Regions from separate parts of the Kineococcus terrestris genome, predicted to be linked through region 2. Evidence: riboswitches for the same ligand, from Rfam matches in the RefSeq annotation. Region 2 holds a riboswitch; each other region holds the start of a gene.
The links. A riboswitch is a leader RNA that binds a small molecule or an ion and turns the genes downstream of it on or off. The one in region 2 is predicted to bind S-adenosylmethionine.

Region 1 (4,809 bases), on a different contig from region 2:
CCGCGGTCGGCGGGGTCGCGCGCCCCGCCGGGTCCGGGCGAGCTCGGGTCGTCGTCCACGCCCACCACCTCCTGCCCGGGTCGAGAGCCCGCGGACCAGGACCTCACGCTCGTCGAGGTGTGACCTGCGTCACTTCCGGCGCCGGCGCCACCAGCGCCGCCGCCGCTGCGCCGCCACCGGCGGAGCCTGCCGCACCGGCGCGGCGGGCGCGGGCCGGGCGGCCCGCCAGCGCGCCACGAGGTCCTCGACGTCGACCAGCGGCACCACCACCAGCGGGCCGTCGGCGGGGCGGCGGTACAGCTCGCGCACCCGCGCGTTGAAGTCCTCGCCCACCGCGCGGGCCTCCGGCTCCGAGCGCAGCGCGGCCACCCCCGCCTCGTCGAGGAGCTGCTCGCGCTCGCGGCGCAGCGCCAGCGCGGGCGGCAGCACGGCCGACAGGTCGAAGCCCTCGCGGCGCACCTTCTCCGCCGCCCACCCCTCGACGGTGAACTCCCGGTCCAGCCCGCGCAGCGGCCGCCCGGCGCCCGGCAGGTCGTCGAAGGCACCGCGCGCCTGCGCCTCGCGGACCTGCCGCTCGACGCGGTCGTCGAAGGGCCGCCGGACCGGTTCGCGCACCCGCCCATCCTCACCTCACGGCGCGGGCGGGCGCACCTCCTCCACGGGCCGGTGCAGCCACACCGCCCGCCACGGCGCCAGCCACAGCTGACCGTCCCCGCCCCAGGGCGCCGGCTCCCCGCTCAGCGCGTCCACCGCGCCGGCCAGGCCCAGCTCCTCGACGCGGTGCCCGGGGAAGGGGCGCCAGGAACCGGTGACGTTGAACAGGCACAGCAGCTCCCCCAGCGGGTGCCGGCGCACGAACGCCAGCACCCCGGGGTCGGACGGCTCCAGCACGTCCGCCGCGACGCTGGCGTGCAGGTGCGGCAGGCCAGCGCGCGTGCGCGCCAGGTGCCGCAGCCCGGCCAGCGCCCGCCCCGGCACCGACGCGGGGTCCCGGGCGGCGGCCAGGTCCCGCTCGTCCAGCCGCGGCCGGTGCGCCCACCGGTTGTCGGCGGCGTGCGCCGGGTCGGCGGCCCAGTCCGGGTCGCCGGGCGCGGCGACCTCGTCCCCGGACCAGACGACGGGGATGCCGCCCCAGGCGAAGACGACGGCGTGGGCCAGCAGGTGCCGGGCCAGCGCGGCGTCCACCTCGGCCTCCAGCCCGGCGCGCGCCCGCGGGTCCCCCGTCCCGGCGGCCAGCGCCTCGCGCGCCGCGGTCAGCCCGACGAGGTCCGCGCACGTGCCGCTGATGCGCCGGTCCCCCGTCGCCGGGTTCTCCTGGAACACCAGGCCCCGCGCGGTGGAGCCCTCGAAGGCGCCGGAGTACCAGTCGGACAGGAACGAGCGGTGGGCGTGCCCGTCGAGGCCGACGGCCGCGGCGTCGGCGTCGGAGACGGCCCAGCCGATGTCGTCGTGGCAGCGCGCGTAGGTGATCCACGCGGTCGTCGTCGGCACGGTGGGCAGCGCCCGCAGCGCCTGCGCGGCCAGCCGCACGTCCTGCGCCGCCAGCGACGACCACACCTGCACCATGAGGGTGTTGTGGTACGCCAGGTCGCTGACGCGGCCGTGGTGGCGGCCCCGGCCGAGGTAGTGCACCAGGTCGTCGGGCGCGACGATCGCCTCCGCCTTCAGCAGCACCGCGGGGCAGGCGATCCGGGTCAGCGCGCGCAGCACCTGCACCACCGAGTGCACCTCGGGCTGGTTCTGGCAGTTCGTGCCCATCCGCTTCCACAGGAACGCCACCGCGTCCAGGCGCAGCACCTCCACCCCGAGCTCGGCCAGGAACAGCACGACCTCCGCGAACTCGGCGAGGACCTCGGGGTTCGACCAGTCCAGGTCCCACTGGAAGGAGTTGAACGTCGTCCACACCCAGCCGCCGAGCTCCTCGTCGAAGGTGAAGTTCCCGGGGGCGAAGTCGGGGAACACCTCCGGCAGGGTGCGCTCGTAGGCGTCGGGCAGCTCCCGGTCGGCGAACACGTGGAAGTAGCGGCGGTAGCGCTCGTCGCCGGCGCGGGCCGCGCGGGCCCACGCGTGCTCGCGGGCGACGTGGTTGAGCACGAGGTCCAGCACGAGGCTGGTGCCGCGCGCGCGCAGGGCGCTCGCCAGCGCGCGCAGGTCCTCCACGTCGCCGAGGTCCTCGCGCACGGCGCGGTAGTCGGCCACGGCGTAGCCGCCGTCGCTGTCGCCCTCGCGCGGGCGCAGCAGCGGCATGAGGTGCAGGTAGGTGACGCCGAGCTCGCCGAGGTGGTCCAGCCGGCCGGCGACGCCGGCCAGGGTGCCCGCGAACCGCTCGGTGTAGGCGGCGTAGCCGACGGCGCGCGGGGACTGGAACCAGTCGGGGCGCAGGGTGCGGGCCTGGTCCAGGCGGTGCAGGTCGTCGGGCCGGCGGGCGCACGCCCCGGCGGCCAGGCGCAGCAGCCGGGCCGCCAGGTCGTCGGCGACGTCGGGGGCGTGCAGGCCGGCCAGGCCGCTGCGCAGGTCCTCCCACCAGCGCTCCACCCGCAGCGCGAACACCTCGCGGCGCGCGGGCGGCAGGGCGCCCAGCAGCCCTTCCACCAGCCCGGCGGGCACCTGCCACGCCGCGCCGCCCGCACCACCACCCGCGCCGCCGGTCGTCGTCGTCCCGGTCATCGGTCCCCCCGCGCTGCTGTTGACACGTCCAGGACCCCTTCCTACCGTGACCGCAGGTCAAGAGCGGCAGCGTGAAGCCCTGGCTGGCTGCCCGGCAACCCTCCACCGCGGTGGGGTGCTCCAGGTGACGACCCGGCCGGGCGGTGGGCGCCCGGCAAGCGCGGCTCCGCGGAGCCCGGCCCGGAAGCAGGTCCTCGTGCCCGAACGCCCCAGCGCCCTGACCACCCGCGTGCCCGCGCAGCACCGCCTGCGCGACGCGCCGGCCCTGCTGCACGTGGAGGGCGTGGTCGAGCACGGCGACGAGCGCGGGCGGCTGCTGGGCTTCCCGACGGCGAACGTCGCGGTGCCCGAGCACGGGCTGCGCGACGGCGTGTGGGCCGGCACGGTGCAGGTGGACCCGGCCGCCGGCGGGCCGGTGCACGTGGCCGCCGTGTCGGTGGGCCACCGCCCCACGTACTACGGCAAGGACGGGCAGCGGCTGCTGGAGGCGCACCTGCTCGACTTCGACGGCGACCTGTACGAGCGCACCGTGCTGGTGCGCCTGCACGAGCGGCTGCGCCCTCAGCGCCGCTACGCCGGCTCCAGCGAGCTCGTGGAGCAGCTGCGCCTGGACGTGGCCGCGACCCGCGCGTGGGCGCTGCGGGCGGGCCTGCCCGGCTGAGGGCGCTCCCGCGGGCACCGGCCGGGTCAGCTCCCGGTGTAGCGGCCGGGGCGGTGGTTCATCGCCAGCACGAGGTTGAGCACGACCGCGCCCGCGGCCGACAGCGCGGCCACCGCCGGGCCGACGACCGCGACGGACGCGGTGACCACGGCGACGTCGAGCACCATCTGCACGTAGCCGGCCCGCCAGCCGAGCCGTTCCTGCAGCACCAGCGCCAGGACGCCGAACCCGCCGAGGCTGGCGCGGTGGCGGAACAGCACGAGCAGGCCGGTGCCGGCCACGAGGTTGCCGGCGAGCACCGCGTAGACGGGGTCGATCCGCAGGTCCGGCAGGCAGGCCGCCTGCAGGGGGCTGAGCAGGGACACCGCCGCCACCGCGAGCGCCGAGCGCAGCGTGAACGCCCAGCCCTTGACCCGCACGGCCAGCACGACGAACGGCAGGTTCACCAGCGGGAACAGGACCCCGAAGGGCAGCCCGGCCGCGTAGCCGAGGAGCAGGGCGAGCCCCGCGGTGCCGCCGGTGACGGCCGAGGCCGCGTGCAGCAGGTGCAGGCCCAGGGAGGCCAGGAACGTCCCGACGAGCAGGCCGGCCACGTCCTCGGCGCGCGAGTGGGGCAGCGGCGCTGCCGCGGCGGGTGGCCGGGTCGCGGCCGGTCCGGTCGTCGTCACCCGCGCAGCGTCGCGACGCCGGACGCCGGTGCGCAAGCGGGACTGCTCCGGACGGGCAGATCGTTCACCGGCGGACCCGTGCAGCGGCAGATTGCGCAGTAGAGCGGTGCCGGTCGGGGCCGGCGGCCTCAGAGAGCCGTGCCGAGCAGCGAGCCGATCCCGTAGGTGACGAGCATGGCGACGGCTCCCCCGCCGGTGACGCGCAGCACGGCCCGGCGCGGGTCGGCGCCACCGAGGCGGGCGCTGACGACACCGGTGGCGGCGAGCGCGAGCAGGACCGCGGCGAAGCAGGCCGACGCCCGCACCGCGTCGGGGGGCAGCAGCACGGCCAGCAGGGGCAGCGCCGCGCCGAGGGTGAAGGCCAGCACCGACGCCCACGCGGCCTGCCAGGGGCGCACGACCTCGTCCGGGTCCAGGCCGAGCTCCGCCTCGGCGTGCGCGCCCAGGGCGTCGTGGGCGGTCAGCTCGCGGGCCACCCGCCGCGCCAGCGCCGGGGAGAGCCCCTTGGCCGTGTAGATCGCGGTCAGCTCGTCGAGCTCCTCGTCCGGCATCTCCGCCAGCTCGCGCCGCTCGCGCGCCAGCAGCGCGGACTGCGTGTCGCGCTGGGTGCTGACGGACACGTACTCGCCCACCCCCATCGACAGGGCACCGGCCACGAGCCCGGCCAGGCCGGTGGTGAGCAGGACCCCGCGGTCGTCGGTGGCGGCCACGACGCCGAGGACGAGCGCGGCCACGGAGACGATGCCGTCGTTGGCGCCGAGGACGCCGGCGCGCAGCCAGCTGAGGCGGCCGCTGACGGAGCCGAGGTGCTCG
Region 2 (4,809 bases):
CGGGCGCTCCGTCGGCTACCAGGCGCAGCTGTACTCGGTGCGCTCGCGCCGCTCCTGGGGCGCCGGCGACCTGGCCGACCTGGCCGACCTGGCCGCCACCACCGCCGCCCAGGGCGCCGGCTGGCTGCTCGTGAACCCGCTGGCGGCCGCCTCCCCGGTGCCGCCGATGGAGGCCTCCCCGTACCTGCCGACCACCCGGCGCTTCGTCAACCCGCTGTACCTGCGCCCGGAGGACGTGCGGGAGACCGCCTACCTCGCACCGCAGCAGCGGGCCCGGGTGGAGGAGCTGGCCGCGCGCTGCCGCGCCGCCAACACGGACCCCGGCGAGATCGACCGCGACGCCCTGTGGGCGCTCAAGCGCGAGGCGCTGGAGGTGCTGCACGCCCACCCGCGCACCCAGGCCCGCCAGGCCGCCTTCCGCCGCTACGTCGCCGACGAGGACCCCGGGCTGACCGACTTCGCGCTGTGGTGCGCGCTGGCCGAGGAGCACGGCCTGCCCGCCTCCGGCTGGCCCGCGCAGGACCGCGACCCCGCCGCGGCCCGCGCCTCCGGGGCCCTGGAGCGCCTCGCCGACCGGGTCGACTTCCACCGCTGGCTGCAGTGGCAGTGCGACGAGCAGCTGCGCAGCGCCCAGGACGCGGCCACCGCGCCCGGCACCGGGCCCGGCATCGTCCACGACCTCGCCGTCGGCGTGCACCCCGAGGGCGCGGACGTGTGGAGCCTGGGCGACACCCTCGCCCGCGGCGTCACCGTGGGCGCCCCGCCGGACGCCTTCAACCAGCAGGGGCAGGACTGGAGCCAGCCGCCGTGGCGGCCCGACCGCCTCGCCGAGCTGGCCTACGTGCCCTTCCGGGACATGGTCCGCACGATCCTGCGGCACGCCGGCGGCCTGCGCGTCGACCACGTCATCGGCCTGTTCCGGCTGTGGTGGATCCCGCAGGGGGCCACCGCCGACCGCGGCACGTACGTGCGCTACGACCACGAGGCGCTGCTGGGCGTCCTGGCCCTGGAGGCCCAGCGGGCCGGGGCCGTGCTCGTGGGCGAGGACCTCGGCACCGTCGAGCCCTGGGTGCGCAGCTACCTGGCCGAGCGCGGGATCCTCGGCAGCGCCGTCCTCTGGTTCGAGTACGACGGCGACCGCCCGAAGGCGCCGGAGGACTACCGCGAGCTGGCCCTGGCCAGCGTCACCGTCCACGACCTGCCCCCCACGGCCGGCTACCTGGCCCAGGAGCACGTCGCGCTGCGCGACCGCCTCGGCCTGCTCACCCGCGACGTGGAGGAGGAGCGCGCCGCCGACCGCGCCGAGCAGGACCGCGTCCTGGGCCTCGTGCGCGGGCGCGGGCTGCTGCGCGAGGGCGCGGGGGAGCAGGAGACCGTCGAGGCGCTGCACCGCTACCTGGCGCTGGCGCCGTCGCTGATGCTGGGCGTGTCCCTCGTCGACGCCGTCGGCGACCGCCGCACCCAGAACCAGCCGGGCACCGCGAACGAGTACCCGAACTGGCGGATGCCCCTCACCGGCCCGGACGGGGAGGTCGTCCTGCTCGACGACCTGCCCACCCACACCCGGGCGCTGTCACTGGCCCGGGCGGTGCGCGAGGCGCTCGCCGCGGGCGGGGACGAGCGCGCGGGCGGCGCGGAGCGCTGAGCGGGGAGGGGCGGCCGGAGGCGGGGGAACTCCTCCACCGCGGTGGGGCGGCCGTCCCGCTGCGCCGCACCTTGACACGCGCGGGCCCGCTCGGGCACCGTGGCTCCCGCTCACCATCGAGAGCGGCTGAGAGATCTGGCTCCGTGACGCCGCAGCAACCCTCCGCGAGAGCGGGTTCGGGTGCTTCCGCCAGAACCGATGGAGGAACGGTGCTCAGGATCCGCGGTCACGCCTTCCACGCCTCGCGGCGTCGTCACATCGACCACTGCCGCCGAGGGGCCACGGGCTGTCGCTAGCAGCTGCGCGGTACCCGGTCCCCGCCACCGCGGAGACCGGTCACGACGACGACGCCACCGCCCGGGACCACCCCGCGGCCGCGCCGCGCCCTCCCGACCCCTTCCCCCGCAACAGCTCGCGCCACACCGCGCCACGAACAGCCGGAGCCCACCCATGCTCGTCCGTCGCCGCACCACGCTCGCCGCCGCAGCGGCCACCGCCCTCGCCGGCCTGGTGACCGGCTGCTCCCGCGCGACGAGCGACGAGGGAACGCCGTCGGGGGAACCCCGCACCGGCGGAACCCTCACCTACCTCGAACCGCAGACGTGGACGACGCTCTACCCGCCGGCCGCGGGTTTCTACCCCAACGGCGGCATCGTCAACAACATCACCGCCCGGCTGCTGTGGCAGGACCCGGAGACCCTCGAGCTGCAGCCGTGGATCGCCGCGGAACTGCCCGAGGTCAACGCCGACGCCACCGAGTACACGTTCACCCTGCGCGAGGGGGTCACCCACTCCGACGGATCACCCGTCGACGCGGCCAACGTGCTCGCCAACATCGACCTCTTCGGCAGCGGCGACCCGGACCGGGCGCTCACGGTCTCCGAGGCCATCAACAACTACGAGCGCGGTGAGGTCGTCGACGACCTCACCGTGAGGTTCTCCTTCTCGGCCCCCGCGCCCGGTTTCGCGCAGGCCGTCTCGACCATCAACTCCGGTCTGCTCGCCACCTCCACCCTCGAGCGGGACAGCGAGGGCTTCGGGCCCGGCCAGGCGGTCGGCGTCGTCGGTTGCGGCCCGTTCGTCGTCGACGACGAGGAGGTCGGCACGCAGATCTCGCTCGTGGCGCGCGAGGACTACGACTGGGCCCCGCCGTCGCTGGCCCGGCAGGGCCGTCCCTACCTCGACGGCATCCGCTTCGTGGTCGCGGGCGAGGACAGCGTCCGCGTCGGCACCGTGGTGGCGGGGCAGGCCGACGTCGCCCGCCAGATCGAGGCCCCCGACGAGCAGCAGTTCCAGGCCGACGGGCTGGCCCTGCTGGCCGCGGCCACCAACGGCGTCAACAACGGGTTCAGCTTCCGCTTCCGCACCCCGCAGCTGCAGGAACTGCCCGTCCGCCAGGCCCTCGTGGCCGCCATCGACCGGCAGGCCATCATCGACACCCTGTTCAGCGACAGCTACGTGCTGGCCACCGGGGCCCTCGCGAGGTCGGCGCTGGGCTACGTCGACACCTCCGAGCAGTACCGGTACGACCCGGACCGCGCGGCCCAGCTGCTCGACGAGGCGGGCTGGCTCACCGGCGCCGACGGCGTGCGGGAGAAGGGCGGCGTGCGGCTGGCCCTCACCGTCAACGAGGCGCTGCCCCAGCCCCGCTCCCGGGAGGTCGTCACCCTCGTCCAGGAGCAGCTGTCCGGACTGGGGGTCCAGGTCGAGCTGTTCCCCGGCGACCAGGCCGCGCAGACCGCCGCCTCGCTCGACCCGGAGACCGTGCAGGTGTACCACTCGATGGTCGGCCGGGCCGACTTCGACGTCCTGAAGTCGCAGTACTTCTCCAGGAACCGCAACACGCTGCTCAACCTCGACACCGACGACGAGTCCCTCGGCGACCCCGAGCTGGACGCGCTGCTCAACGACATCGCCTCCCGGCCGACCACCGAGGAGCGGCAGGCCGCGTCCGAGGCAGCGCAGCGCCGGCTGGCCGAGCAGGCCTACGTCGTGCCCTTCTTCGAGGAGCCGCAGGTCTTCGGCTTCCGCTCCGACGTGCAGGGCTTCACCACCGAGTCGGTGGGCCGGCCCTCCTTCTACGCGACGTGGCTGGACCGCTGAGCGCCGGTGGGCGCCCGGGCGGCGCGCCCGCGGTGACGGGGCCGGCGTGAGCTACGTCCTGCAGCGCGTCGCGCAGGCCGCCGTCGTCCTGGTGCTGGCCTACGCGCTGTCCTACGCGCTGCTGGCCGCGCTGCCCGGCGACGCCGTCCTGGCCCGCTTCGGCAGTCCCGAGCTGGGCCTGACGCCCGAGCAGCTGGCCGACATCCGCGCCGCCTACGGGGCCGACCGCCCGCTGCTCGTGCGCTTCGCGGAGTCCGCGCGGGCCTTCCTGGGCGGCGACCTCGGCTACTCGGTGCAGAGCGGGGCCGCGGTCTCGACCCTCATCGCCAGCGCGCTGCCCTCCACGCTCGTGCTGGCCGCGCTCGGCCTCCTCGTGGCGGTGCTGCTCGCGGTCGCGATCGCCTTCACCGCGACCCACGGCAGGGGCCGGTGGCTGCGCCGGCTGTTCCGCGACCTGCCCCCGCTGTTCGTGTCACTGCCGGTCTTCTGGATCGGGATCCTGCTCATCCAGGTGTTCTCCTTCCGCCTGGGCTGGATCCCCGTCATCGGCGCCGGGCCGGTCGAGTCGCTCGTCCTGCCCGTGCTGACGATCGCGGTGCCCATCGCCGCGCCGCTGGCGCAGGTGCTCATGCGCAGCATCGACGACGTGGGGCAGATGCCGTTCATCGCCGTCGTGCGCGCCCGGGGCGCCAGCACCCCGTGGTTGCTGTGGCACGACGTCAGCCGCAACGCCGTCCTGCCGACCCTGACGATGGCCGGTCTCCTGTTCGGCGAGCTCGTCGGTGGCGCGGTGGTCACCGAGGCCGTCTTCGGGCGCGCCGGGATCGGGCAGCTGACCGCCCAGGCGGTCGCCAACCGCGACACCCCCGTGCTGCTGGCCGTCGTGGTCCTCTCGACGGTGGCGTACGTGCTCGTCAACCTGGTCGTCGACCTGCTGTACCCCGTGCTCGACGCGCGCCTGCGCCGCGGAGCGCTGCGGTGAGCGCCTGGACCGGGGTGCCCGCCACCGACCCGGACCGCGACGTCCCCCGCCGCCGGACCGGCGCGCCCCGGCCGGGGGC
Region 3 (4,809 bases), on a different contig from region 2:
GCACGTTCGCCAGGCCGTTGACGAGGACCAGGCCGGTCACGCTGCTCGTCAGCCCGCCGGACTTCAGCAGGTAGTACAGCGGCAGGACCGCCACGACCGGCGGCGCGCAGTAGCTGGCCAGCAGCAGCGTCTGCAGCCGCTCCCCGCGCGCGCCCGCGCGGGCGGTGACGTACGCCGCGGGCACCGCGATGAGGCAGGTGACGAGCGTGGCGCCGACCGCGACGACCCAGGAGTTCGCGAGCATCGAGGCCAGGTCGACCGTCGCGAAGGCGGCCGGGTAGTTGTCCCGCACCAGCCGGGTGGGCAGCCAGCCGCCGTTGGCGATGTCGTCGACGCTGCGCAGCGACAGCGAGACGAGGAACAGCACCGGCACCAGCGCCACGAACGCCACCAGCGCCAGCACGAGCCGCAGACCGCTGCGGCGCAGCACCGCGGCGCTCACCGGTCCGCCTTCACGGCGCGGGCGCGCAGCAGCGTCACCGCGGTCGTCAGCAGGCCCACGAGCAGGGCGAAGACGAGGGTCTGCGCGGCGGCCACCCCGATCTCGTAGCTGCCGCGCATGCCGGTGCGGTAGATCTCGAAGCTCGTCACGACGGTCGACAGGCCGGGCCCGCCCTGGGTGACCACGGCGACGAGGTCGAACACCTTCAGCCCGACGACGAGCTCGACCAGGAGCACGCCGAGCACGCTGGGCAGGACCACCGGCCACACGACGTGCGTGAACGTGCGCACCCGGCCCGCGCCGTCCAGGGCCGCGGCCTCGCGCAGCTCCTCGTCCACGCCCAGCAGCGCCGCGAACACCACCAGCGTCACCAGCGGCGTCCACTGCCACACGTGCATCACGACGAGCGCGGCGAAGGCCCCGACGCTGTCGCCCAGCGGGTTCGCCCCCGGGAACCCGAGGGCGCTGAACACCCCGCCGAACGCGCCGCCGACGGGGGCGAGCATGAGCTTCCACGCCACGCCCACCATCACCGGCGGGGTCACGAGCGGCAGCAGCAGCACCGTGCCCACGACCCCGAACCGCCTGCCGCGCGCGTGCAGCAGCAGCGCCAGCGCGGTGCCCAGCGCGGTCGTCCCCAGCGCCGCCGCGACCGCGAACACGACCGAGCGCACGAGCGAGCCCGCGAACGCGACCGACCGCCACGCCTCGACGAAGTTCGCGACGCCGGTGAACCCCCGCAGCGGCCGCGCCAGCGAGGAGTCGGAGAACGCCAGCAGGACGACGAACACCGTGGGGTAGGCGAGCATGACGAGCAGCCCCAGCAGGCTGGGCGCGGCCAGCCAGCCCGGCACGTGACCGGGGCGGTGCCGCCCGGGGACCGCGCGCCGCGGGCGGCCGCGTCCGGGGGCGGTCCCGCGCCCCTGGCGCGGGACGCGGCGGACGTCGAGACCGCTGCTCATCCGAGCTCGCGCTCCCAGGTCTCCTGCGCGGTGCCCAGCGCCGTCTCGACGTCCTGGCTGCCCTGCATCGCCAGCGCGAGCTGGTCGACGAGGTCCTGCAGCAGCTTCGGCGCGCCCGCCTGGCGCGGCCAGGCCAGCGCGTCGCTGGTCAGGCCCTCGCGGATGACGTCGGTCGCGGCGCCCGCCGCCTCGGCGTACTCCGGCGACTCCAGCACGCTCGTGCGGGCCGGGTCGATGCCCGAGCCGGCGGTGGAGGCCAGCAGGAAGTTGCGCTCGCGGTCCGTCGCCCACTTCACGAAGGCCGCGGCGACCTCCGGCTGCCCCGACCCGCTCGACACCCCGAGGCCGAAGCCGGCCTCCAGCGCCGTGCGGGGCGTCGTGTTCGACCCGCCCACCGGCAGGGTGACGACGCCCCACTTGTCGACCACCTGCGAGCTCTCCGGGTCCTGCGCCTTCAGGCCCAGGTCGGTCCAGGTGTCGATCATGGCGCCCTGTCCGGCCAGGAAGGCGGAGTTGGCCTGGTCGAAGCCCGTCTGCAGGGGGGTGGGCAGCGCGTGCGGCTGCACGTCCACGAGGTGCTGCAGCGCGGCCACGGCCGCCTCGCTCGTCAGCGTGGGCCGGCCCGACTCGTCCACGAGGGTGCCGCCGTAGCCGGCGAGGCGGTTGACGAAGGAGCAGCCGAGGATCATCGGCACCTGCTGGGCCTGCACGACGGCGCCGTACACGCTGCCGCCGGAGTCCCGGGTGATCTTCGCGGCGGCCTCGTCGTACTCGTCCCACGTGGCGGGCGGTGCGACGCCGTACCGCTCGAACACCTCGGCGTTGTAGTAGAGGACGTGCGTGTCGCCGTCGAAGGGCAGGCCGTAGCGGCGCCCGTCCAGCAGCGTGTACGGGTCGTACACCGCGGGCAGGAAGTCGCCGGTGGCGATGTCCTCGTTGGCGCCGACCCAGTCCGTCAGGTCGACCAGCGCCTCGGCCTCCACCAGGTCGCCCAGGCCGAAGTAGAAGTAGTCGAAGACGTCGAACTCCCCGGCACCGCCCTGCACGTCGAGGACCTGCTGGCTCGTCAGCTGGTCGTAGGGGACCGCCGTGACGTCCAGCGTGCCGCCGAACTCCTCGGCGAAGGCGGGACCGAGCAGCTCGGTGAAGGCCAGCCGGTGCGGCTGGTTGACCATCAGCTTGATCGTGGCGCCGTCCAGGGCGGCGGCGGGCTCAGCGGCGAGGGCGCTGCTGCCCGAGGCGCCGCCGCAGGCGCTCAGGGAACCGGTCGCGGCCAGGCCGCCGAGGCCGAGGGCGCCGCCGAGCAGGCGGCGGCGGGAGGTGCGGGCGCGCAGGAGCGCGTCGACGGCGCGCGGCGGACGGGACTGGTGGGGCTCGTGGGGCGTGCGGGGCTGGTGGGACATGAACGAGGGCATGCGGGGTCTCCGGGGGTCGCGGACGCGGGTGTCCGTGCGGGGTGGTGGGACCGGGCGGTGGGAGCCCGGGAGGTGGCCGGTGCGGCCGGGGGTCAGGCCGCCGGCGGCCGACAGGTCGCCGAGCTCGTGCGGGCGAGGTCGACGTGCAGCCGCCGCACCAGCCGGGTGCGGGCGGACAGGGCTCCAGGGCGCACAGCTGCCTCCATCGTCCCTGGCGGGAGCACCTGCCGCGGGGGAGCCCGCGGTGGTTGCTGTGGCGTCGTCGAGCCAGGTCTCTCGGCCACTCTGGATGGGTGTGCGGCGAGCGTAGCGGACGGTGCGGCCGCGCGGGAGGACCCGCGGTGGACCGTTCCACCGGCCTGTCGGCGCGGTGGGGCGCGCGGCACGAGCTCCGGGCCGGTCCGCGGGCGCTGTGAGACACTGCACGCGGTCGTGCGTCCCCTCACACCGGGCGCCCGGCCCGCCGACGTGACCGACGCCCCACCGGGGAGTCCGGGCCGCGCCGGGGCCCGAGGGCCCGGCCGGCGCCCCGGGCCCGCGCGACGGGCGGCGAGCGCCGGTGACGCCCCGGCGGCCGCCGCGGACCGACCGCGAACCGCCGGGGTGGACGACTGGACTTCCGCCGGTCGGGACCGATCCCGCCCGGCGAGCCCGACGAGACGCCCGGGCGGTCGCAGGGGCACCGGTGTGGCGGCCGCCGCGGGCGACGGAGACCCGTGACGACGACCCCCGACGAGAACACCGACGGCGCTGCGGCGGCGGCGGGCGAGAGCACCACCGCCCCGGCCCGCCCCGCGCGCCGGCGCCGCGCCGCCAGCCGGCCCGCCGGCCCGCCCGTGCGCGCGGAGGACCCGGCGCCCGCGGACACCGCCGCGCCGCCGGCGCAGGCGCCCGCTGAGACGCCAGCTGAGACCCCGGCGGAGATCCCCGCGGTCACCGCGTCGCCAGCCGCGCAGGAGCCCGGTGACGCGCTCGCCGAGCCCGCGGAGCCCACCAGGCCCCGCCGGGCCCGCCGCACCCGCAAGACCGCCGTGGCCGCCGAGCCCACCGTGGAGCCAGCCGCCGAGCCCACCGCGGAGCCGGCCGTCGACCCGGCGAGCGACCAGGTCGCCGAGCCCGTCGCCGAGCCCGTCGCCGAGCCCGTCGCCGAGCCCGTCGCCGAGCCCGTCGCCGAGCCCGCGGCCCCGGCGCGGCCCCGCCGCCGTCGCGCCACGCGGGCGGCGGCCTCCCCCGAGCCCGTCGCCGAGGTGGCGCCCGAGCCCGAGCCCGCGCTCGCCGATGAGCCCGCCGCGGAGGCCGACGCCGAGCAGGCCGCCGCGGCCGTGCCGGAGACCCCTCCGCAGCCCGAGCCCGTCCCCGGGCCCGCCGCGCAGGAGGCCGCCCCGCAGCAGGCCGCCCCCCGCCTCTCGGCGCAGGAGCCCGCGCAGCAGCGCGACGAGCGCGCCGAGCGCGGTCGCGCCGCCGTCGACGACCTCATGGACGACCCTGTGCTGCTGCGCGCCGCCGGGTTCGCCCGCAGCGGCGGCAGCACCGGCGCCGACCGGGCCGCCGAGGCCGCGGCCCGCGCGACCGCCGTCTTCTTCCAGGCGCCCGACGTGGAGCAGCCGCGCCGCCGCCGGGCGTCGGCGCCCGCCGGTCCGCCCCGCCACCGCGACGAGCACGACGGCGGGGTGGCGCGCGGCTGGGACGACGCGGCCGAGCCCGCCGACGACCTGACCGAGGACCGGGAAGACGACCTGGCCGACGACCTGGCCGACGACCTGGCGGGGGACCTCGCCGGCGGTCGCGCGACCGGTGCGGACGACGAGGACGGTCCGGACGCGGCCGGTGACGACGACCGCGACGACGACCGCGACGACGAGGGGGACGACGACGGCGCCCCGCGCCGCCGCCGTCGCCGGGGTGGCCGGGGCCGGCGCAGCCGCGCCCGAGGTGACGACCGAGGTGACGACCGCGGCGAGGGCGAGGGCGAGGACGGCGACGGCGACGA

Region 1: another riboswitch for S-adenosylmethionine. It lies ahead of AB8M62_RS12755 (riboflavin kinase); the one in region 2 lies ahead of AB8M62_RS12395 (TIGR04028 family ABC transporter substrate-binding protein).
Region 3: another riboswitch for S-adenosylmethionine. It lies ahead of AB8M62_RS08545 (putative leader peptide); the one in region 2 lies ahead of AB8M62_RS12395 (TIGR04028 family ABC transporter substrate-binding protein).

The regions. Positions count from the first base shown of each region.
Region 1 is NZ_JBEUEI010000019.1:23,553-28,361, reverse strand. Features, by position in the region: gene AB8M62_RS12770 (hypothetical protein) at 1-59, opposite strand, end outside; gene AB8M62_RS12765 (DnaJ family domain-containing protein) at 130-615, opposite strand; gene AB8M62_RS12760 (alpha-amylase family glycosyl hydrolase) at 631-2,667, opposite strand; SAM riboswitch class IV at 2,723-2,834, shown strand; gene AB8M62_RS12755 (riboflavin kinase) at 2,864-3,328, shown strand; gene AB8M62_RS12750 (YitT family protein) at 3,355-3,996, opposite strand; gene AB8M62_RS12745 (VIT1/CCC1 transporter family protein) at 4,125-4,809, opposite strand, start outside.
Region 2 is NZ_JBEUEI010000018.1:39,239-44,047, reverse strand. Features, by position in the region: gene malQ (4-alpha-glucanotransferase) at 1-1,645, shown strand, start outside; SAM riboswitch class I at 1,756-1,850, shown strand; gene AB8M62_RS12395 (TIGR04028 family ABC transporter substrate-binding protein) at 2,096-3,748, shown strand; gene AB8M62_RS12390 (ABC transporter permease) at 3,795-4,730, shown strand; gene AB8M62_RS12385 (ABC transporter permease) at 4,727-4,809, shown strand, end outside.
Region 3 is NZ_JBEUEI010000011.1:34,779-39,587, forward strand. Features, by position in the region: gene AB8M62_RS08530 (carbohydrate ABC transporter permease) at 1-442, opposite strand, end outside; gene AB8M62_RS08535 (carbohydrate ABC transporter permease) at 439-1,404, opposite strand; gene AB8M62_RS08540 (ABC transporter substrate-binding protein) at 1,401-2,807, opposite strand; gene AB8M62_RS08545 (putative leader peptide) at 2,912-3,013, opposite strand; SAM riboswitch class I at 3,019-3,115, opposite strand; gene AB8M62_RS08550 (Rne/Rng family ribonuclease) at 3,536-4,809, shown strand, end outside.